4 regions of the Sphaerisporangium siamense genome follow, and region 2 is predicted to be linked to each of the others. Evidence: riboswitches for the same ligand, from Rfam matches in the RefSeq annotation. Region 2 holds a riboswitch; each other region holds the start of a gene.
The links. Region 2 has a riboswitch for cyclic di-AMP ahead of BJ982_RS40405 (hypothetical protein). Riboswitches for the same ligand answer to the same signal wherever they lie in the genome.

Region 1 (5,782 bases), 3.9 Mb from region 2:
ACGCCCCGGGACGCCGAAGGCGAACAGGAACACCGGGTCCCTGGAGGCGCCGTCGTCGGGGACGTCACGGGCCGCCCAGCGGTCGAACAGGGCGACGACCTCCCGGCTCACCTCGGCGAGCTCGGCGGGCGTCAGCCGCAGCCACTTGTCGGCGGAGAACGGCGCGTTGTCCCAGGCCGCGCGCTCGTCCTCGGTCATGGCGTAGTAGGCGCGGACGATGGCCACGTGGTGGTCCAGGTTGAGCGATTCGGCGGCGCCGGCCACGGCGGCGGAGGCGGGGTCGGACTCGAAGTCGCGGGTGGACCACCGGAGCGAGGCCGACACCAGGCGCCACCAGCGCTCACGCCGGTCGCGGGCCAGCTCGGGGGCCTCCTCGACCAGTTCGCCCGAGGCGAGGACCCGCAGGTGGTGGCTGACGTTGGCCACGGCCTGGCCGGTGTGCTCGGCCAGCATGCTGGCGGTGCAGGGCCCGTAGACCTTGAGCGCGTCCATGAGACGGCGCCGCAGGGGATGGGCCAGGGCGGCCAGCACGCGCGAGTCGGTGATCTGCCGGACGTTCTCGTTCTCCATGGGCCCCACGCTGGCATGAGCAACATGCCTTGCGCAACAGACATTGCTAAAGAACTCTTGCATATTGACATCTCTGGAGAGGCCCGCAACCGCCGATCCGGCCCGTCCAAGATCAAGACTTGTGTGACGGATGTGACGGATGTGACGAAGGGCGGGCCATGTTTCCGGCTATGTGAGAGGAATCACATTCGGGTAACAGAGGGCATTGATATGCAGGCGTTATCGGTTAGTGATCAGTCGTAATGATCTACGTTTCGTTGACCCACCCTTTGCTGGAATTTCGCAATCTGTGTAGCTTCTGGGCCGCGGCGAGCAACGCCATGCCGTCGCGAACGAGGGCCGGTCCGCAAGATCGGCCGACGTACCACCCATCCATTCGGCCGTCGTCGCCGGCACATGCCGGCGAAACCGGGAACCCCACAAGGAACCCACACCGCGGCGGCCTGCCGAATCCGTGCGGCAAGGAGCACGGAGCCGGGGACCCAATTGGCCTTCCAGCCGGAAGGCCGGGGGTGAATCGGCGCCCCGCGCGCCGTAGGGCTGCTTCCATGCCCGAATCCGTCAGCTAACCCGGTAGGCGTAAGTGGAAGATTCTAGGAGCGATCCTGTCCAGCACCACCCCTAGCCCCCGCCTGCCCCGAATCGCCAGGTTCTCCCTCGGCGGCGCCGTCCTGACCGTGACGGCCTCCGTCGCCCTGGCGACCCTGCAGGTGCCGGCGGCGGACGCCGCCACGCCGGTCACTCCCGTCGTTCCCCCGGTGGCCTCGGCGGAACCCGCGGCGACCACCCAGAGCGAGTCGGCGGCGACCACCACGGGCTCCACGGCCGCGAAGACGTCGAAGACCAAGAAGACCAAGAAGACCAAGCTGAGCAAGGCCGCACGGCAGCGCGTCAAGGCGCGCACCGCCGTGGCCGTGGCCAAGAGGCAGATCGGCGACCCCTACCGCTGGGGCGCCACCGGCCCCGGCGCGTTCGACTGCTCGGGTCTGGTCCTGTACTCCTGGCGCAAGGCCGGGGTCAAGCTGCCCCGTGTCACCGGCGCGCAGTACCGCGCGGTGCGCAAGAAGGTCTCGTGGAAGCACCTCCAGCCGGGCGACCTGATGTTCTTCCGCGGCCTCGGCCACGTCGGCATGTACGTCGGCCACGGCAAGATGATCCACTCCCCGAACAGCGGCTCGCGGGTGCGGATCGACAAGCTCAACGGCTACCGCAAGGGCAGCTTCGTCGGAGCCGTCCGCCCCGGCGCGTGACCGGTCCGGGCCCGCGCTGAGCGCACCGGACCGAAGGCCCCGTCCCCCTCACCCCTCGCGGGCGGACGGGGCCTTCGCGTTCCCGGCGCACGCGACGCCCGGCGGCCCTACCGGACCGCGAGCAGCACGCTCCAGGTCTCAGGGCCGACGATCGCGTCGACCTCGACGCCCGCGGCCTGCTGCAGCCGGCGGATGCCGGCCGCGTGCTCCGCGGTGAAGGCGTCGTCCCCGAGGCCCTCCAGCCCCGTGGTGTCCCGGGCCAGCATCAGGTGATGCATCGTCCGCACGTGCTTGCCGTGGTCGCCCTCGTGGAGCGTCGGAAGCTTCTCCACCATGGCCTCCGTCCAGTTGTAGGCGGGATTCCAGAATCCGGCGATGTCGGCCGCGCCGCGCACGGTGCGGACGCACCTGTCGCTCACGTTGCCCTCGATGGTCTGCAGGCGGCCGTCGCCCAGGTTGACCTCCACCACGCCCACGTGGTCGATCGCGCCGATGTCGTTCGATCCCTGGTGGTCGACGAACATGATCGCCCCCGGGCGGGCGTGCTCCTTGATCTGGGCCACCGTGCCCGTGTGCCAGCGGCCGAGCCGCAGGCCGTCCTCGGCGTGCCAGACGGTGTACGCCCGGTCGCCCTCCGGCAGCACCGCCTTCCTGTTGCCGGACTCCCGGGCCCAGTGGGTGACCGCCATGTCACACCAGTGGGCCGTCAGGAACTCCGAGCCGTTGCGCGAGGCGTAGTCCTCGGTGATCTGGTTCGGACGGCCGCTCATCCCGAGGTCCATGCGGGCCTCCTGGAGCATCCTCTCGGCCTCCGTGACCATGGTCCTCGGCAAGCCTTCGTAGACGCCGGTCTCCTCGTTGAGGTGGTAGCCGAGACCGATGAGGACCTCCTCCTCGTCCGGCTCGGTGGGCCCCCACGGGGGCTGGTCGACGTTCTCCTGTACGAGCTCGTACTCCGTTTTGATCTTGGCCTTGCTCATGGCCGGCCTCCACGGGTCGTGACGCGCCCCCTGACGCGGAATGTGGTCGATGATCCGCAGCCGTCAGGCGTGCACGGCCGGACGCCTCAGGCGATCCGCCGGGGCCCTTCCCGGCCCGGGCGGCTTCCGGCCGTCCAGGACTGCCCGGCACGCCCGTCAGATCGCGCCTCCGAGGACGAGGACGTGCCCACAGGGAGTGTTCCCGCCGTCGCGCGTGCCTCACCCCGTCCCGGAGCCGCGCCCTCGGGGGCGCGTTTCAGGGGCGGGGCGCCCGGTAGATTGCCCGCATGCGCGTCGTCCGGCTGGGGGCCTCACTGGCGGGCCTGCTGGCGGCCCTGAGCGCGCCGACGGCCGCTCCGGCGCTCTGGGGCGCCCTCCCGGCCGCGCCCGGGGCCTCGGCCGTCCTCGCGGCCCCGCCCGCCGCCACTCCCGACCCGGAGAGCCTCGCGCGGGCCGCGGTGGCCGGGCGCCCGGAGATCTGGGCGGGGGCGAGGATCGTCACGGGGGAGCGCGCCGTAGTGCTCGCCGCGGCACGGGCGGGCGCCGCCGAGACGGCCGACCTGGCCCGCGGGGCCGACCGGGCCGCGCGTGCCGTGGCGCGACTGGGCGGGCCGGTGCGGCCGCTGGTACTGCTGCCCGGCACCACCGCGCAGGCCGCCGCGCTCGCCGTGCCCGCCTCGGTGCGCGGGCTCGCCGCGGTCGCGGCGGCGGACCGCGTGATCGTCGAGCCCGCCGCGTACGCCCGGCTCAGCGACGCCGGGCGCGACGTCGTCCTGGCCCACGAGCTCACCCACCTCGCCACCGGCGCGGCCACGGACGCCCGCACGCCGAAGTGGCTCGTGGAAGGCTTCGCCGACTACGTCGGCTACCTGGACTCGGGCATCCCGGTGCCGACGGCCGCCGCCGAGCTGGCCGCCGAGGTCCGCGCGGGCCGGCGCCCGGTCGCGCTGCCGGGCCCGGACGCCTTCGCCCCGGGATCGCCGCGCCTGGCGCAGGCGTACGAGGAGGCGTGGCTCGCCTGCCGGTATGTCGTGGCCCGTTACGGTGAGCGGGCCCTTGTCGCCCTCTACCGTGAGTTCAGCGGGGGCGGCGCGCCGGGCGCGCTTCCCCGCGTGCTCGGAGTGAGCGCGGAGCGGTTCACCGCCGCCTGGCGCGCCTACGTGGTGGCGGAGCTGTCGTGACCGCCCGTCGCAGGCGCCGCGCCAGGGGCCGTGACCGCGGGGCACGGGAGAAAGGCTGGTATTGGTGGCGGAGCTGACCGAGGAGACCCGCCCCGGCAGGCGCGTGCGCGCGGCGGGCGCCGCGCTCGTGGCGCTCGGCGCGGTCATGGCCGCCGTCGTCGCGCTCACGACGCCCTGGGACCCCCTGGGCGGCGCCCCGGCCGTGCCGCCCGACCCGGCCCGCGACTTCACCCCCGCGCAGATCTCCCGGGCCGCCGCCTTCGACGCCGCCGTCAGCCCGCCGTCCTACCTGTCGCTGGCCGTGACGCTGCTGGTGGCGGGCGCGCTGGTCCTCACCCCGGTGGGGGCGTGGGTGGTGGGCCGGCTCAAAGGGCCGTGGTGGCTGCGCGCCCTGGCCGGGGTGCTGCTGCTGTCGGCGGTGACGCTGCTGCTCAAGTGGCCGTTCGGCATGTGGTACGAGACCCGCCTGCGCGCGTACGGGCTGTCCACGCAGGGCTGGGCCGGGTGGTCGCTCGACCGGCTGAAGAGCTTCGCCGTCCAGACCGTGCTGATCGCCGTGATGATCGTCGCGGTGGTGTGGCTGGCCCGCCGGTTCCGGGCCCGCTGGTGGATCCCCGCCGCCGCGGGGGCCTTCGCCCTCACCGTCGCGGCGTCGTTCGCCTACCCCGTCGTCGTGGAGCCGCTGTTCAGCGACTTCAGGCCCCTGCCGCACGGGCCGCTGCGCGCCGATCTGATCGCGATGGCCGGCCGCGACGGCGTCCCCGTGCGTGACGTCCTGGTCGCCGACGCATCCCGCCGGACCACCGCGCTCAACGCCTACGTCTCCGGCTTCGGCGCGACCCGGCGCGTCGTCGTCTACGACACGCTGCTGCGCGCTCCGCGGAAGGAGGTCGCGCTGGTGGTCGCGCACGAGCTCGGCCACGCCCGCGAGGACGACGTGCTGTACGGCACGCTGGTCGGCGGGCTCGGCGCCGCGGCGGGCGCGTGCCTGCTGTACCTGGTGGCCGGCGCGCCCGCGGTGCGCCGCCGCGCCGGGACGCCGTCGGTGGGCGACCCCCGGTCGGTGGGGCTGCTGCTCGGCCTGGTCACGCTCGCCTCCGTGCTGGCCGGTCCGGTGGAGAACGTGGTGAGCCGGGCGGTCGAGGCCCGGGCGGACGTCCACGCGCTCGACCTCACCCGCGACCCGGCGACGTTCGTGGCGATGCAGAAGCGGCTGGCCGTCACCAACCTCTCCGACCTGTCGCCGGACGCCCTGGACTACCTGCTGCACGCCTCCCACCCCACGACCCCGCAGCGCATCGCCCTCGCCCGTGCCTGGGCCCGCAAGAACGGGCTGCCCGAGCCGTGAACCCGCGGGGCCGCGTCCTGATCGTCACCAACGACTTCCCGCCGCGCCCGGGGGGCATCCAGGCGTTCGTGCACGCCCTCGCCGAGCGGCGGCCTCCCGGCTCGACCGTCGTGTACGCCTCGCGCTGGCCCGGCTGGGAGGAGTTCGACGCGCGCCGCCCCTACCGCGTGGTGCGCCACCCCACCTCGCTGATGCTGCCGCTGCCCGGCGTGGCCCGGCGCGCGGCGGAGCTGGTGCGGCGGGAGAAGTGCGAGACCGTGGTGTTCGGCGCCGCGGCCCCGCTCGGCCTGCTGGCCCCCGCGGTGCGCGCTGCCGGGGCGCGCAGGGTGGTCATGCTGACCCACGGCCACGAGGCGGCCTGGGCGGGCACGCCGCTGGCGCGCGGCGTGCTGGCTAGGATCGGCGGCCACGCCGACGCGATCACCTACCTCGGCGACTACACGCGGGAGCGGC
Region 2 (5,782 bases):
GGCGGTGATCGTCTTTCGGTCGCGATCTGCATATCCGGCTGATCGTGGGGAAAGGGGTGGAAAGGGGTGATACTCAATGGATCAGGATGAATTGGAGTCGCTGTCGCCCAGGGAGCTGCACGACAGGGCGGTGCACTACGCGGTCTCGCACGGCGACTTCGGCTTCCTGTGGGACCTGCTGAAGGCCATCCCCGCCGCCGAGGCGGCGAGCGGCCACGCCGACGAGGCCGCCAGCGACCTCAGCCGGGTGTCCGCGCTGCTCAGCGACGCGGTCGCCTCCGGCGAAGGCGATCTCGGCGAGGCGCTCCGCCCCGTCTACGTCGCGTACCTGTCCAAGCATCCGGACGCCTGACCAGGCGTCCGCCGGCTCTAGGCTCCTGCCATGGCATCGGTGAACGTTGAGCGAACAGACGGCGGCTTCGTGGCGCGCAACGCCCGCGGCGCGGAGGTCGCCATGGGCGGCGGCGACGACGAAGGGGTCTTCACCCCCGTCGAGCTCCTGCTGGCCGCGGTGGGCGGCTGCAACATCGTCACGGTGGAGCCCCTCACCGCCCAGCGCGACCATCGGCTCGTGCGCCTGGCCATGACCGTCCAGGCCGACAAGGCCGAGTCCAACCTGCTCGGCACGATCACCATCACCTACGACGTCGAGCTTCCCGAGGGCGACGACAAGGCCGACGAGGTGTACCGCGCGGTGGCGCGGCGGGTGCACGAGAAGTACTGCACCGTGAGCCGCACCCTCCAGGAGGGCGTCGAGGTCGCGCTCGAACTGCCTGAATAGCCGCCTGCGCCTCCGGGTCCATCCGTACCCGGTCAACCCCTGGGACTCTGACCGAATCTATACCCTGCGATGACGAGCAGCTCAGGCCCCGGTATGTAGTGTTAAGGCAGGTCACAAGGGATGCGACCGGCATCCTGCGGGGCCTGCGAGATCTTTTCTGAAAGGACGCGGTGGGGGACCGCGTCCGTCAGCGGGACCGCCCGATGCGTTTGGGGGAAGGCATCGGCGCCGGACCGTTTGAGATCGGGGCCGGGCAGGCGGGGGACTGCCCGGCCCCGACACATGTCCCCACCTTTCGCCCCCGTGCCCCCTCGCCGATCCCCGTGGACCCGACGTGGCCGTCCTCTCGCGCGACGGCATCCCGGGCACGTGACGGCGTCCTCCTCTTTACTTACCGTCTTTACCCCCCGCGCCCCTGGAGCGGCGCGGGGGCGGTGCGGGTTACCGGCAGAGGATGCCCGAAACGCGAAGTTCGTGGTCAAGAGGTAGATCTTCTAATACTTTTGGGGGATAACGTTGGCTTTGTCCTGACTAAGTGGGTAAGGTCTTAACCCAAGACGGGCGGTGACCTGGTCTTCAGCCCGAAGGCCGCCGCCCGCCGTCGAGTCTCCAAGGCCGTACGTGGCCGAGGGGAGCCGGGGACCCACGTCCTTTGGGGTGAATCCGCGCCAGCGGTAGGGAGCTACTCCAAGCCCGAACCCGTCAGCTAACCCGGTAGACGTGATTGGAGAGGAGACCGAGTGGAGCACCCCACTCCGCGGAGCCCATTCCCCGGGCTACCATAAGCCCCGGATCTTCGCCGTCAGAAGCGGCGGACAAGTCGGCTCGTAGCAGCCGTCCACCGGGCGACACCTTCGCGCTCGCCCTCTGTGACGTCGTGGCGAGAACGCCACAGCCCTACTTGCACCTGCTTGCACCACACGGAACGCGCCGGCCCGGCGATGGGCGCACTGCCCCGCCGGCCCCCTGAGTGACAGCGCTTTCCACCCCCGTCCCGGCGCGGCCCGGAGTGCGGCCTTTGTCTTCTGATGAAAGATCCGATCTCCCCATGACTTCTTTCGCTGTACCCCCTAACTGGCGACCGATGTCCTGTATCCTCGGCGCCTGCCTCGCAGCCACCACCGCCTTCGGCGCCACCACCGTCGCGGCCCACGCCGACGACGCCACCCCCACGCCCGCCGCGACCGTCCAGGTCGACAAGCCCATCCTGCTCAAGGGCTCCACCAAGGCCTCCTACTTCTGGGACGACGCCTCCGGGCGCATGGGCGACACCGGTCTCCCCGCCATCGGCAAGCCGATGCAGAAGGGCCTGTTCGCCAGCCCGAGCTGGCCGCTCGGCACCGAGGGATACGTGTTCTACAAGGGCAAGAAGGCCCCCTTCTTCATCGGCGACCGCGGCCCGGGCATCCCCTCCAACAACGGCGTGATGCTCGACATCGACGGCAAGACCTTCGCGGAGCTGACCGGCGGCGCCTTCAGCGACACCACGCTCACCGTCAAGGGCTTCGACGCCGGCCACATCAACGTCGAGTACGTGATCACCAAGTGGGGCGACGGCGTGGGCAAGAAGAACTACCCGGTCCCGTTCTCCACCGGCGCCTGGGGCGTCCGCGACGCCAAGCCGGCCTCCCCGCCCCCCACCCCCGTCACCCTCGCCGGCGAAGGCAACTGACGCCCCCCGAGACCGTGGAGCCCCACGCCGGCGGGGCTCCCCGTGAGGCACGGCTACGCCCGCCCGCCCGATGTGCGGAGCCACGCGGGGACTGCTAAAGTCGCCGTAGCCGAATGCGCCGCTAGCTCAGTTGGTTAGAGCAGCTGACTCTTAATCAGCGGGTCCGGGGTTCGAGTCCCTGGCGGCGCACAGGAACAAACCCCAGCTCGGGTGCTTCGAGCTGGGGTTTGTCATGTCTTCTCTAGCCCTTGGGCCAGTGGCCCGCGAGGCGGGCGATCCGCAGGCCCGCGTGCAGGTCCAGGCGGAGCGCGCTGTCGGTGATGTCGTAGCCGACGATCTCCCTGATGCGGTCCAGCCGATAGTAGAGCGTGCTGCGGTGGACGCTCAGCCGGCGGGCCGTGCCCTGGATCTCGCCGCCGCACTCCAGATACGCCTCCAGCGTCCCCGCCAGCTCGACCCCGTGCGGCGATGCCAGGAGCCGCTGCACCGCGACCGGAAAGTCCTCCGGGGTCAGGCGTTCCAGCGGTAGCTGCAGCAGCAGCCGGTCGAGCCCGAGATCCGCCCAGAAGACCCGTTTGCCGTACCGCTGCGGGTCGAGCCGGGAGGCCCGGCAGGCGAGCCGCGCCTCCCGATAGGAGTCGACGGCCTCCGCCAGCGAGGGCTTCACGCTCCCCACCCCGGCGACGATGTCCTCCAGCCGAGGCCCGAAGAGCGCCCGGTCGAGCCTTTCCCGATTGACCGGACGGGGAAAGAGAACGACCCCGTCGAGCCCGAGCGTGGCCCCGACGATCTTCACGGTCGTGGCCCGCGCGGTGAATTCGAGAGTCGCTTCCACGGCCAGCCGGACAAGCGATCTCGGAAGCGTGTCCGGGGCCTGGCAGACGAGCACGGAATATTGGTCGACGTCCTCGATGAGCCCTTCCCTTACCAGGGTTTCCGCTGCCTGCCGCCGCCCCGCCGGCGAATCCCCGAGAAGCGCGGAAAGCAGCAGCTTGGAATGCTCCGTACGGTGCCTGAGGTCGGAGATCCGCAGGGCCATCAATACTCCGATCTCGGTGGCCGCGGATTCGAGCAGACTAAGATCGTCCGCCGTCGGCTCCCGATCTTCGACATGGTAGACATAACCCACCAACTGCCTTTCATGCCGGAGCGGCAGAACCACGCGCGGCCCATTCTCCCCGTCGTCCTTCAACCGCACCGGACGCGTGGCGGCCCACAGCTGGTACTCCTTCACCAGGGCGTCCGTGAGGGGGCTGGCCGACTCCGCCAGCAGCCTGGCGAGGCGCCCCCGGCGGGTGGCGTTGTCATGGATGCTGTACGCCACCAGCTTCAGGTCGCGGTCGAGCACCACCAGCGCGACGCCCAGGCGGTCAGCCAGATCCTGGAGCTTGTCGTCAAGGCTCATCGGCGGTCCTCTCCCTCCGACACATGGTCTGATCCCGCCGGTGAACCGGCGACAGATCGTCCGAAGCGCGTCCGCGTGCCGCCCGTCTACGGTTACCGATATAGCACATCCACGCAAGGTGTGGAGTGAGGGCGGCGACGCCGTCGCCGCGCCCCCGGCCACGGCCGACCCCCGCCACCGCCCGGGCGATACGGCGAATACTCACACCCGCTGATCACGCCTGCGCGAAAACACTCGGCCCATGCTGAGCGAATTCCGTGCAGGATTGGGAAGGAAACTGATTCACGTGGCCGAAACCACTGAGCGGACCGTTACCACCAACGGCTATTCCACGTTCTTTCTGGACTCCGGTGACGAGGGTAAGGAAGCCGTGATATTGCTGCACGGTGGCGGCCCCGGTGCCAACGCCGCGTCGAACTGGCGCGGGTTCATCCCGGCCCTCTCGGACGATTACCGGGTCCTCGCCCCGGACCTCGTCGGCTACGGCCGTACCGACCACCCCGAGGATATGCCCGGGAGCCTCATCGGCTGGCTGCGCATGCGCGTGGACCAGGTGCTGGCCCTCATGGACGCCCACGGCATCGAGCAGGCCCACCTGGTCGGCAACTCGATGGGCGGCGCCCTCGCGATGCACATGGTCATGGCGGCCCCGGAGCGTGTCCGCAAGGTCTCTCTCATGGGCAGCGCGGGCGGTCACTCGCAGCCGACGCCCGAGGTCATGCGGATGGTCTCCTTCTACAAGGATCCCACGCTCAGCGCCCTGGAGAACCTGACGAAGTGGTTCGTCTACGACGAGACCGGGCTCGGGGCGTCGATCGCGGCCATCGCCGAGGAGCGCCACAAGGAGATCATGCGGCCGGAGATCCGCCGCTCGTACGAGCGTTTCTTCTCGTCCTCCCCCGCCGAGGCCGCCGTGCCGCCGTCGGCGCTGCGCCGGATGGCGCACCCGTTCCTCCTCGTGCACGGCCGCGAGGACCGGTTCGTGACGCCCGACTCCAGCGTGTACCTCCAGCAGCACCTGCCCAACGCGGAACTGCACATCTTCCCGCAGTGCGGCCACTGGGTGCAGATCGAGCGGGCCGGCGCCTACGCGGTCCTCCTCCGGAACTTCCTCAAGGCAGCGAACTGACCGTTAGGAGCCAGACAGATGGACATCAAGCAGCTCGGATACCTCGGCCTGTCCGCGCGCGAGCCGGACGCGTTCACGACCTACGCCACCGACATCCTCGGCATGCAGCGGGTCGCGGGTGAGGACGACACCACCCACTTCCGCATCGACGACCGCCACCACCGCATCACCGTCGAGGCGTCCGACCGTGACGGCGGCGCGTACTACGGCTGGGAACTCGCCGACGCCGACGCGCTCCGCGCCGCGATGGACGAGCTCAGCGACCACGGTGTCATCGCCCGGCAGGCGTCGCAGCGCGAGCTGGAGATCCGCCGCGTCGCCGGAATGGTCCACTTCCTCGACCCGGCAGGCAACCGCGTCGAGCTCTTCCACGGCGCCACGAGCGGTGAGGGCGAGTTCACCTCGGCCCGCGACGTCGAGCGCTTCATCACCGGTGAGCTGGGCCTCGGCCACGTGGTCCTCGCCAGCCCGGACGTGTCCGCCCAGCAGCGGTTCTACACGGACGTGCTCGGCTTCAAGATCAGCGACACCATGCGCACGCCGTTCCAGGCCACGTTCCTGCACACCAACCCGCGGCACCACAGCATCGCGTTCGTGGACGGCCCGTTCTTCGGCATCGACCAGCCGTTCCTGCACCACTTCATGCTGGAGGTCCCCGACATGGACGAGGTCGGGCGCACCTACGACCTGGTCCTGGACCGCGAGGTCCCCGTCACGATGACGCTCGGCCGGCACAGCAACGACCAGATGTTCTCCTTCTACGCCGAGTCTCCCGTCGGCGTGCACACGGAGTTC
Region 3 (5,782 bases), 1.3 Mb from region 2:
GGAAGGGGCGGAGGAGATCCTGCTGGACAACTTCACCGTCGAGGACCTGGCGCTGGCCGTACGCCTGGTGGACGGCAGGGCGCGCCTGGAGGCCAGCGGCGGTCTCACGCTGGAATCCGCGCGTGAGGTGGCCGAAACCGGTGTTGACTACCTAGCCGTGGGGGCTCTGACCCACTCCGCCCCCGCACTCGACCTCGCTCTGGACCTTCGGGGGGCTTGATGCTGCTCACGATCGACGTCGGCAACACCCACACCGTGCTGGGACTCTTCGAGGGCGAAGAGGTCATCGAGCACTGGCGCCTCGCCACCGACGCGCGGCGCACCGCCGACGAGATCGCGGTCGTCCTGCAGGGGCTGCTCGGCCAGAGCCCCCTGCTCAAGGGCGCCGACATCAGCGGCATCGCCATCTGCTCCACCGTCCCGTCCGTGCTCAACGAGATGCGCGAGATGTGCCGGCGTTATTACGGCGACGTGAACGCCGTCATCGTCGAGCCGGGCGTGCGCACCGGCGTCCCGGTGCGCATGGACAACCCCAAGGAGGTCGGCAGCGACCGCATCGTCAACGCGCTCGCCGCCATCACCCTCTACGGCGGTCCCTGCGTGATCGTCGACTTCGGCACCGCGACGTCCTTCGACGCGGTTTCGGCCAAGGGCGAGTACGTCGGGTCCGTCACCGCCCCGGGGATCGACATCTCCGTGGACGCCCTGGCCGCGGCGGGCGCGCAGCTTCACAAGGTGGAGCTGGTGCGCCCCCGCTCGGTGATCGCCAAGAACACCGTGGAGGCCCTGCAGGCGGGCATCATCTACGGCTTCGCCGGCCAGGTGGACGGCATCGTCGAGCGCATGGCCCCCGAGCTGGCCGCCGACCCCGACGACGTCACGGTCGTGGCCACCGGCTCGCTCGCCTCTCCCGTCGTGGACGAGGCCCGTTCGATCGACGTGCACGAGCCGTGGCTGACGCTCATCGGCCTGCGGCTGATCTACAACCGCAACACCAACTGACGTTCCGCCCCACGCGCCCCGGCCTTCCGGCGCGGCCGGGCGCGCCCCGCATGGGATTCGACGCGTCGAAGACGCTTTCGGTCGGTCGCGCGCAGATAACGAAGACCAGTCCGTTCGCGGCGTGCCGATGACGCGCGCGTGATGGCCGGCCGCCCGGCGGAGATCCATATCGCAGCCGCGCCGCGGCGCCGCCTGCAGATTACGCCGCCCGTGGCCCATGCCGGGAATGCCCCCGTGACACCGCGCGCACGCGGCCGTGTCCAGCCGAAAATGATGGGAAAGGGCCTGTGATTTCACGCGAAATTATGGCTGGAGAGGCGTTGATCTTATATGCCTGGCATGGGGCGATCCGGGGTGTCCTGCCCGCCGACCTGCCGTGAACCGGCGCCACGGGGTCTCCGCCGCGTCCCGGCGCCGGTGCCGTCCATGATCGTCTTGCGGCTCGGCCTGCGGCTATGGGTTCGCGAACATGTCATGAGTAGTTCACATATGCACAGGTATGTCAATCGTAGCGGTAACGACTATGCGGGGCCGGTGCTTGACGACCTTTGAACGTGGCGTTTACCGTTCCTGACGGGCGGGCTAGAAGCATTCGAGTATGTTGCCGAGTTCGTCGTGGGGGAGGACACCCGATGGCGTATCCGGATCTGGTTTCCCGAGGGAATGACATTCACCCGGGATCAGACGGCGTGGGATTGAGCGACGATGATCTTCTATTGCTCGCCGAACTGGCCAAGGGCGTCACCGTCGACCGTGTCGGCCGGCGGCTGGACGTCAGCGGCAGGACGGTCCGGCGCCGCCTCCGGGGCATCTGCGACCGCATCGGCGTGGCCACCGCCATCGAGGCCGTGGCCTGGGCGGCGCGGCGGCGGCTGATCTAGCCCCCGGTCGCCGGCCCGCCCGCGTTCCCGCGCGTCGCCGTGTCAGTCGGCGATGCGCACGGCCCCGGCGAACGGACGGTTGCCGAGCGGGGCGACCCTCACCACGTCACCTGTGCGCGGGGCGTGCACCATCATGCCGCCGCCGATGTAGATGCCGACGTGGTGCAGGTCGCTGTAGAAGAAGACCAGGTCACCCGGGCGCATATCCTCACGCGAGACGTGGGTGCCCGCGGTCCACTGGTCGCCGGTGTAGTGCGGCAGGCTGATGCCCACCTTCTGGTAGGCCCACATCACCAGGCCGGAGCAGTCGAAGGTGCTCGGGCCGGCGGCGCCCCAGACGTACGGCCTGAGCTGCTGGGTCAGCGCCCACTTGGTGGCCTCGGCGGCCTTGCCGGTCCCCGGGATCGGGATGTCGATGCGGGTGGCCCTGCCGCCCGGCTGGCCGGCCTGCGCGAGGGCGCGCTTGAACAGCGAGCTCTCGGTCTTGGCGATCAGACCACGGATCTTGTCGCGCTGGGTGGACAGGCTGGACACCAGCTTCTTGACCTCGGCCTCGCGCGCCTTGGCGCCCGCCTTCGCGCGCTCGGCGATCTGCATGGCCTTGGTGATCTGCGCGACCTCCTCGCCCTGTTGCAACTGCAGGGCGTAGGTGGTCGCCGCGCGGTCCAGATAGCCGTCAGGATCGCCGGACATGGCCAGGGCCAGGGAGGAGCCCACCCCGCCGGTCATGTAGGCGTCCTGGGCGAGCAGGCCCGCCCTGCGGCGCTTCTCCTCAAGGTCGGCCTGGCTCTTGGTGAGCGTCTTCTTCGCCAGGTCCGCCGAGCGCTGGGCCTGCTTGAGCCGCTCCTTCTGGCCGTTGTACTGCTCGGTGAGCGACTCGATCTGGTTGTACAGGTCCTCGACCTGCTTCTTGAGCTGGGTGAGGCTCGGTTTGGGCTCGGCGGTCGCCGCCACGAGCGGGGAGCCGAAGGTGAGCACCGTCAGGGCGGTGGCGATGAGCGCGATGCGGCGTGGCAGCCGCCTGGGGATCGCGCCGGCGAGCCGGGCACGCGTCGTGTGTTCGCGGGGGCGGGCGTGCCTGCCCGCACTCTTTCCAGGCGTGCGCCTAGGCTGCACCAACGAGCTCCTCTCCTCGGCCGCTTACCGGGTTAGCTGACGGGTTCGGGCCGGAGCAGCCCTACCGAGTTCGCGATCATGGAGAACTCCATGCCTCCCTCTCGGATTCACCCCAGGAACAACGGCTCGCACGGTCGGGGCCCGTGCGCCGGTTGGGTCCCCGGCTCCCTGCCGCACGGGGACGCGGCCGGGATTAGGCGGCGCGGCCATCGCGGGGGCGATGACCGGCATCGACGCTGGACACTAGTGCAGCGCGGGTTCCTGCTCAACCAGAACTGCGGATTCTGTTGAGCTTTCACAACTGAGGTGTCACAGGACGATCACGCTCGAACCGCTGACCGACCCACTTTACCGTGCGTTTACGGCACTTTGCCCTCGCCTTGGCGACGGCGCCCGCAGGTGGGCGACTGTGCGGAACCTCAAACGATGCCCTGGTGGACCCCATGGACATCAAGTGTGCGCAACCTCACCTCCGGCCACCTGAGTGCGCACGCGTCCCCGGTTTCGGACCGTCCGTTATGTGCGGCGGCGGAACGGCGCGGCAGCCGGGCCGCTCGCCGGGGCGGATACGCTGGCGCTTCATGGAGCAGGTCGTGGAGTTCGTGCCGTCCGGCGGCACGCTCGTGGTGCGACGCGCCCGCACGCCCGACGTCCGGCGCATCAGGCGCCTGGTCGACGCGTACTCCGGCGACGGCCCCCGTCTGCTGCGCAAATCGACCGCCACCCTTTATGAGGACGTCCAGGAGTTCTGGGTGGCCGAGCGGGACGGCGTGGTGGTGGGCTGCGGCGCCCTCCATGTCCTCTGGGAGGATCTCGCCGAGATCCGCACCGTCGCGGTCGACGACTCCTGCCGCGGCCTGGGCATCGGGCATATGATCGTCTCCGCGCTCATCGAGGCGGCGCGCGAACTCGGGTTGCGGCGGGTGTTCTGCCTGACATTCGAGGTGGAATTCTTCGCCAAGCATGGGTTCATCCCGATCCAGGGCACTCCGGTCTCTCCTGAGGTGTACGCCGAGTTGCTCGACTCCTACGATGAGGGCGTAGCCGAGTTTCTCGATCTTGAACATGTCAAGCCCAACACCCTCGGCAACACGCGCATGCTTCTCCATTTGGTCCCACGCTCTGACCAGCGTGGTGACCCGGTGGAAAGGTGACTGTTGATGCCGCTGTCGCTACGTTGGGCAACACCACAGCATGCGTGTCTTACATATGTCGCATGCGAAGCCGAAGTGAGGTGACACGGTGAGCACCGGACAGCCGCCGTACCCACGCGATGAGCCGGGGGGCAACGAGTCCTCCGGCTCCCCGTATGGGCAGCACAACGCAGATCGGTCGCTCCCCGGCGCCGATCCGGAGGTGACGGTCGTCCACCGTCCCCAGCCGACGTCGGAACACCCCAACCAGTCCAGCCAGTCCAACCAATCCAGCCAATACGGTCAGCAGTCCTACGGCCAGCAGGGTTACGGGCAGTCGCAGTACGGCCAGGCCCAGCAGGGCTACGGCGAGCAGGGATACGGCCAGCAGAGCTCGGGCCAGCAGTACGGCCAGCAGCAGGGCTACGGGCAGCAGGGGTACGGGCAGTCCCAGGCGAGCTCGGGCTACGGCGACCAGGGGTACGGCCAGCAGCAGGGCTATGACCAGCAGCAGTCGTACGGTCAGTCCGGCCAGCAGGGCTACGGCGACCAGGGTTACGGCCAGCAGCAGGGTTATGGCCAGCAGGCGCAGTACGGGCAGCAGGGCCAGCAGGGCCAGCAGGGCCAGCAGGGTTACGGCCAGCAGTCCCAGTACGGCCAGCAGCAGGGCTACGGCGAGCAGGGCTACGGCCAGCAGCAGAGCCAGCAGGGTTACGGCCAGCAGCAGGGCTACGGCGAGCAGGGCTACGGCCAGCAGCAGAGCCAGCAGGGGCAGCAGGCTTACGGCCAGCAGTCCCAGTACGGGCAGCAGGGCCAGGATTACGGGCAGCAGGGTCAGTACGGCCAGGCCCAGCAGGGCTACGGCGAGCAGGGGTACGGCCAGCAGGCGCAGTACGCCCAGCCCGGTTACGGCCAGCAGCCCGGTTACTCCTCCCCGGGGTACGGCCAGCCGGGCTACCCGCAGACCTCGGGTGGCTACCAGCAGCCTTACGGCGTGGCGGGCGCGGTTCCCCCGGGCGCGCCGGCTCCCCTGGCCGAGTGGTGGCAGCGGCTCGTCGCCCGCATCATCGACGGCGTGATCCTGGCGATCCCCACCTTCATCCTCAGCGCCATCGTCACCGCGATCCTGGTCACCAGCGCGTCGGTCGACCCCTCCACGGGCCTCTCGGTCGTGGAGAGCGGCGTGTTCGTCGCCACGCTGGTGAGCGCGATCCTCGTCGGCGCCGCCTACGTGGCGTACGAGTTCCTCATGCTCAAGCAGCGCGGCCAGACGCTGGGCAAGATCGCCATGGGCATCAAGGTCGTCCCGGTGGGCGGCGCGGTGGACTCGCGGCTCGGCACCGATGTCGTCGGCAAGCGGGCGATCGTCCTGATGGGCCCGCAGCTCATCCGGTGGATCCCCGTCGTCGGCTGGCTCACCAGCATCTTCGCCCTCGTGAACGTCCTGTGGCAGCTCTGGGACAAGCCGTTGCAGCAGTGCCTGCACGACAAGTTCGCGAACACGATCGTGATCAAGGTCAAGTAAGAGTCGGGCAAGCGGATCACGTCCGGGGCCGGAGGCGCGTCCTCCGGCCCCGACGCATGTCCGGAGATCTTCAGGGAAGTGCCGCGGGAGCGCCGGGTACAGGTGTCCGTCCCCGAATCGTGATG
Region 4 (5,782 bases), 3.2 Mb from region 2:
AGGCCGTTCTCCCACTTCCAGGCGGGGAAGTCGGCCTTGCGGGAGTTCAGCCCGTACTGGCCGAGGTCGGTGAAGAACTGCGGGCGCGCCTTGGCCAGGCCCATGCCGCCCTCGTCGATGCCCACGACGTCGCCGGCGCCGGTGCCCGACTGGAGCCACTGGAGCATCTGGGGCCAGTAGACGTTCTCGAAGCTGTCGGTGAGGTTGGTGTACTTGACCTGGACGTCCGGGTGCTCGGCGTTCCACTTCTCGACGGCGGCCTTGTAGCCGAAGTTGGTGCCGCCGCCGAAGGTCTGCAGCGTCAGGGTGATCTTCTCCGCCGGTGCGGCCGACGAGGTGCCCTCGGCGGCGGTGCCGCCGGAGGAGCAGGCTGCGGTGACGCCCAGCGCGGCGGCCATCGTCATCGCGGCGGCGAGCTTCCCGCCGCGGCGCGCCTTGTGGTTCATTCCGGACCCCTCTCGGTGGTTGCCCGTCAGTGGGAGGTGCATCGAGGGCCGGCCCCGATATCGGGCCCCGCGATGTGGCTGGAACCTCGTCCGTGGTCCCACGAGCGGTCTCGTGCGCGAGGTTGGGAGCGCTCCCACGAAGAGTCGCCGATCGGCGACACCGCCGTCAATACGTTGAAACAGAACTGTTACGCCGCGTCGGTCACCCGGCGGTGCGCCCCGGCCAGGCCCTGTTCGGGATGTTCTGGGAGCGCTCCCATAACGTGTCCAGAAAAGGCCGTACGGCCCGGCGAAGCGGGAAACGCCGGGCCGTACGGTCGGGGAGGACGGGCGCTCGCGGGAGGCGGGGCGCGCCGCTGGTGGTCATGGGGGCCGCCTCGCGGGCGGCCGGGGGCTCAGGCGGCGTAGTTGGGGTAGCCGTACCCGGCGACCGAGCCGGTCGTGCGGGTGCGGACCTCGACCTTGCCGTTGCCCGTGTTGCCCTCGACGGTCTTGATGGTGCCGTCGCCGTTGTCCTTGATGACGAACCCGACGTGCTCGATCGCGTCGACGCTCTTGGTGCCGTTCCAGGCGAAGAACGCGACCGCGCCGGGCCTCGGGGTCTCGCCGAAGCGGCCCTGCTGGGCGAACCACTTGGCGTGCGCGACGGTGTAGGCGTCCGAGCCCATGGTGTCCTGCATGCCGAGCTGGTCGCCGACCCAGGAGACGAACATGTCGCACCAGGGCGCGTTGGCGTAGGCGCTGATCGCGCCGCCGTCACGGGCGACGGTCTCACGGGCCCGCGGGCTCTCCATGTACCAGCGGTGGAACTTCGTGCCACCGCCGTAGGCGTTCTCGCTGATGCCGACCTGGCTCTCGGCCAGGGTCAGGAGCTGCTGCGCGGAGACGTGCCGCGCTCCGGAGGGCGCGCTGAGGCCCTCCGCCAGGCGGGCGGCCTCGGCGCCGGCGACCTTGGCGACTCCGGAGCCCCCGGGACCGGTGTCGGCGTTGGCGGCGAAGGCGGCGCCCGTCACGAGCTGGGCGGCCACCAGGCCGGCCAGCGCGAAAGACTTCAAGTGGTTCTTCGGGGCATCCTGAAGCCGATGTACGAACTTGTCGAAGTTGTCGGACATGGACAAAGGGAGACTCCTTCTTCCACGGCCGCCTACCGGGTTAGCTGACGGGTTCGGGCGTGGAAGTTCGCCCTACGGAGCGTCCGTGGGAATGGCGCCCCGATTCACCCCGGGGAGAGAAGTGGGTCCCCGGCTCCGCACAGGGCGGACTCGGCGGTGCACGCGCCGGCGGGAGAGGGATCTCCCAGAGGACCGGTCACGCTATGCAAGCTCCACGGCATGAAGAAGGCGTCCGATCCGGACGTTCCCCCGCCTGGAGTCCACCCACCGTAATACATCGGACAAACAGATGCAAACAGGACAAATCTCTGGTCTGGAGTGGGGATCGGGGACGCCAAGCGTCACGGGGCCGGTGATCGTGGGCCGTTCCCGACCCGCTCTTTACCTGCGACGATCCGCCCATCGTACGGATCCCGGCACCGGCCGCCGAGGGCACTGGGGCTGATGTGACCTGGGAGACACGGTGGCACGAAATGGATATCCGGGCGACATGGCGGCGGGAATGTCAAGGCGTCCCCGCAGGGGGTTGCCGGACGGCCCGGCGTCGCCTATGACGGAAGGGCGGGGACGCGTCCCGGCGGCCCCGCGTCTCACCCCCGAAGCCGGGAACGGAGGTGGTTCCCCCTTCTGAGGGACCCCGAGGGCGGATACGGCACCGGCCGGGCGGGTTCGGCCGCCGAGGGCGTTTCCTGTCATGCGAGGCTCCGGTGGCGTGTCGGGCACGATCCCGCGCCCGTTGCTCCAAACCTGGTCCAGCGGCCGTAAGACCGTGTTCATCGGTTGTTACCTCACGCGTCGCGTCACGCGGCTACCTTGCTTGCGTCGTGAAAGCGTCAATCCCCGGCGTGGAGAGGAACGGTCGAAGCCGCGTGCGGGAGCAGGGGTCGGCCGTCGCCTGGGTGGAGTCACCCCTCCAGTTGCTCTGCGCGGTCGAGGCGCGGCACGCCGGAGTCGCGGGACCGGAGATGCGCGTGGTCACCCGCGCCAAGCTCCCGGCCCTGCGCGTCACACGCGCCGAGCTCACCTCGCTCGACCTGCCGCCGGGGCTCACGATCGAGACCGCCGCCGGCCGTATGCCCCGCCCGGGGCGCCGCGCCGCCTGGGTGCTCGGCGACGCCTTCTCCGGCCGGGTGCAGCTCACCTCGCTCACCGCCCTGCCGTCGCGCCTCGTGCTGGTGGACGACGGCCTCGCCACGATCCGCGTCCTCGAACAGCTCACCTCCCGCGCCGGCACGTCCCTGCTGCGCGCCCGCGTCCAGGCCACCCCCTCGCGGCGCGTCCTCGGCCTGGCCGCCGCGCTGCGCCTGCGGGCCGCCGCACGCGCCGGGCGCCTCACCGTCTTCACCGCGCTGCCGGTCCCCGCCGACCTGGCCGCCGCCGTGCGCCGCCTCGGGGCCGAGCTGATCACCCACGACTTCGCCTGGCTGCGCTCCCAGCCCGCCGTCCGGCACCCCCGCCCCCGCGAGGAGACCGTCGTGCTCGGCACCTCGCTGGTGCGCAACGGGCTGATCCACCGCGACCGGTACCTGTCCTGGCTCTTCGCCCTGAAGGGACCGCTCGCCTACTATCCGCACCGCCGCGAGGACCCCGGCGACCTCGCCGCCGTCCGCGGCCACCCCGGCGTGACCGTGTACGACGGCGGCGTCCCCGTCGAGATGACCCTGCGGGACCTGCGTCCCGGGCAGCGCGTCCTCAGCCTCCCGTCCACGGCGGTGACCTCCTTGCGCGTCCTGCTGTCGGCACGCGGCGTCCCCGTCGAGACGGTGGACGTCCCCGACGACTGGTGGACGCCCTCCGCGTCGGTCTCGCTCCGATCACACCTCCAGATGTTCGCGCACGAAAGGGCTGCTCCTTGAGCCGGGTTCTCGCCGTGGCCGATTCCGATTCCTACCTGAAGTGGGCGGCGGGCCTGCTCGACCAGTTGCCGGAGGGGTGGTCCTCGACGCTCGCCGTCGTGCGCACCCCGATCGTGCCCTCGCCCGCCCAGATCGCGGCGGCCGTCAGCGGCACCCGCGCGGCCGGCGGCGAGCCTCCCGCGGTGGTCTCGGCGCGGGCCGTCCGGCGGCTCGCCGAACGGCTCAGGCCCGACGCCGTCCTCGTCGCCTGCACGGGCCCCGTCGTGGACGTCCTGGTCAGCGACGTGCTCGACGATCTCAGCCCGCGGCCGGTGTTCGTGTCCGGCCTGCCGGGCATCTCGATCCCCGCCACCGAGAAGGCGTGGATGTTCCGCGGCGGCTGCGACCTGTTCGTGGTCCACAGCGGGCGCGAGGTCGAGGAGTTCACCCGCATCGGCACGGAACTCGGCGCGTCCGGCGTCACGGCCCTGGCCCGCCTGCCCTACCTCGACGGGCTGCTGAAGACCGCCACCCCGGCCCACCCCGTCCCCCTGGACGCGGCGCCGTCCCTGGCCGCCTCGCTCGCCCTCGACCCGGTCACGCCGGCCGGGCGGCGGGTGGTGTTCGCGACGCAGGCCAAGGTGCCCAAGCGCCGCGAGGACCGCGAAAGCGTCCTGCTCGCCCTGGACGGGCTCGCCGCCGCGCGGCCCGACCTCGACGTGGTGGTCAAGCTGCGCGCCCTCACCACCGAGCGCCAGACCCACAACGAGCGCTACCACTACGAGAGCCTGTGGGCGTCCCTGGAGGCGGCCGGGGCGGTGCGGCCGGGGGCGGTGCGGTTCGCGGTGGGGCCGATGCACGAGCACCTGGCCGAGGCGGCGGGCTTCGTCACGGTCAGCTCCACGGCCGCGCTGGAGGCCATCGCGGGCGAGGTGCCGCTGCTGGTGCTGTCCGACTTCGGGGTCAGCGCCGAGATGATCAACCTGGTGTTCGAGGACAGCGGCTGCCTCGGCTCCCTGGAGGACCTGGCCCGGGGCGAGTTCCGGCGGCCCACGGCGGCCTGGTGCGACGCCAACTACTTCCACGACCGCGCCGCGAGCGACTGGATCACCCGCCTGGACGCCCTGGTGGAGCGGGCCCGCACCACCGGCCTGCCCCCGGTCAGGCCGCTCCTGGACGGCCCCGCCCACGCCGCCGCCCGCCGCCGCGCCCGGCTGCGCGTCGAGCTCCCCCCGAACGTCCTGCGCGCGGGCTACCGCGCCAGCCGCCGCATGCGCCGCTACCTCAAGGCCCTCCGCTAGTGCCGTGACCGGGCCTCGGCGGCCCAGTGGGGTGCGTTCCAGCGGTCGGCGATGGCGGCGGCCCTGGCGAAGTGGGCGGCGGCCTCGTCGTCGCGGCCGAGCAGCAGCGCCAGCTCGCCGAGCGTGTGGGCGGCCGGGCGCACGGCCAGCGACAGGCTGGTGGCGCCGGCCGGAGGACCGTCGCGATGGGGGAGCAGGGCCGCGTGGCACTCCTCGGCGGCGCCGGTGTCGTTCAGTGCGATGACGGCCATGGCGCGCAGGGTGCTCAGGAAGGTGAAGAAGAAGTCGGGCCGGATCGGGCTCGGTGACGTGCGGGCCCGGCGTGCCTCGTCGCCGCGGCCGGCGGCGTGGAGGGCGAGCGCGAGCAGGTCGGCGACCATCGGGCCGAGCGCCTCGTGGAGAGCGCGCACATCGTCCAGGTGGTCGCCGAGCGTGCCGTCGTTCAGCCAGATCGCCGCCCGCGCGAGGCCGATGAAGCCGGCGTGCACCGATCCGGCGCGTTCCAGGCGTTCGGTGGCCTCGACGTAGAGGCGCTCGGCGTCGGCGAACCGGCCCTCGATGAGCACCAGGCTCGCCAGCGCGATCTCAGCGGCGCCGATCGCCTCCGGCATCCGGTAGGCGCGGGCGAGGTCGAGCGCCTCCCCGGTCACGCGGCGCATCGCCGCCGGATCGTTGGCCGCGGCGGCGTTCGCGGCCTGGTTGAGCAGCCCGGTCACGCGGTAGACGGGCAGGTCGTGCTCGACGCCGATCTCCACCAGCTCGCGGGCGTACTCCTCCCGCCCGGGGTCGCCGGCGAGGACGAGGAGCGCCGCGGCCCGGAGGCGGGGATCGGTGGCGAGGTCGAGGGCTTCCCGCGCCGCCGCCATGACCGTCGGATCGTCCTCGCCCACCAGCTCGTTGGCGTACGCGATGAGGAGGCGGGACCGCACGTCGGGGGCGAGGCCGGTCCGCTTGAGCAGGCGGCTGAGGCGGCCGACGATGGGACGGTCGACCGTGCCGTACGTGCGGGCCCGCCAGGGAGTGGGCTCGGTCCAGGCGGTGAACGCGGCGATCATCAGGTCGTCGCGGCCGATCGACTCGGCGTACTC

Region 1: linked by a shared signal. The riboswitch ahead of BJ982_RS39950 (C40 family peptidase) and the one ahead of BJ982_RS40405 (hypothetical protein) in region 2 are both predicted to bind cyclic di-AMP.
Region 3: linked by a shared signal. The riboswitch ahead of BJ982_RS08825 (C40 family peptidase) and the one ahead of BJ982_RS40405 (hypothetical protein) in region 2 are both predicted to bind cyclic di-AMP.
Region 4: linked by a shared signal. The riboswitch ahead of BJ982_RS29200 (CHAP domain-containing protein) and the one ahead of BJ982_RS40405 (hypothetical protein) in region 2 are both predicted to bind cyclic di-AMP.

Annotation. Positions count from the first base shown of each region.
Region 1 is NZ_JACHND010000001.1:7,029,419-7,035,200, reverse strand. It holds gene BJ982_RS32080 (ArsR/SmtB family transcription factor) at 1-570, opposite strand, end outside; cyclic di-AMP (ydaO/yuaA leader) riboswitch at 1,005-1,165, shown strand; gene BJ982_RS39950 (C40 family peptidase) at 1,248-1,820, shown strand; gene BJ982_RS32070 (CHAP domain-containing protein) at 1,928-2,800, opposite strand; gene BJ982_RS32065 (peptidase MA family metallohydrolase) at 3,088-3,981, shown strand; gene BJ982_RS32060 (M48 family metallopeptidase) at 4,046-5,329, shown strand; gene BJ982_RS32055 (glycosyltransferase family 4 protein) at 5,326-5,782, shown strand, end outside.
Region 2 is NZ_JACHND010000001.1:3,177,279-3,183,060, forward strand. It holds gene BJ982_RS14635 (hypothetical protein) at 77-352, shown strand; gene BJ982_RS14640 (OsmC family protein) at 383-781, shown strand; cyclic di-AMP (ydaO/yuaA leader) riboswitch at 1,388-1,518, shown strand; gene BJ982_RS40405 (hypothetical protein) at 1,866-2,453, shown strand; tRNA gene BJ982_RS14650 (tRNA-Lys) at 2,569-2,642, shown strand; gene BJ982_RS14655 (helix-turn-helix domain-containing protein) at 2,695-3,858, opposite strand; gene BJ982_RS14660 (alpha/beta fold hydrolase) at 4,145-4,987, shown strand; gene BJ982_RS14665 (VOC family protein) at 5,006-5,782, shown strand, end outside.
Region 3 is NZ_JACHND010000001.1:1,852,939-1,858,720, forward strand. It holds gene BJ982_RS08810 (L-aspartate oxidase) at 1-220, shown strand, start outside; gene BJ982_RS08815 (type III pantothenate kinase) at 220-1,002, shown strand; gene BJ982_RS08820 (helix-turn-helix domain-containing protein) at 1,692-1,883, shown strand; gene BJ982_RS08825 (C40 family peptidase) at 1,926-2,999, opposite strand; cyclic di-AMP (ydaO/yuaA leader) riboswitch at 3,005-3,198, opposite strand; gene BJ982_RS08830 (amino-acid N-acetyltransferase) at 3,581-4,153, shown strand; gene BJ982_RS40315 (RDD family protein) at 4,242-5,657, shown strand.
Region 4 is NZ_JACHND010000001.1:6,376,698-6,382,479, reverse strand. It holds gene BJ982_RS29205 (ABC transporter substrate-binding protein) at 1-446, opposite strand, end outside; gene BJ982_RS29200 (CHAP domain-containing protein) at 842-1,558, opposite strand; cyclic di-AMP (ydaO/yuaA leader) riboswitch at 1,573-1,724, opposite strand; gene BJ982_RS29195 (hypothetical protein) at 2,428-3,414, shown strand; gene BJ982_RS29190 (DUF6716 putative glycosyltransferase) at 3,429-4,694, shown strand; gene BJ982_RS29185 (ATP-binding protein) at 4,691-5,782, opposite strand, start outside.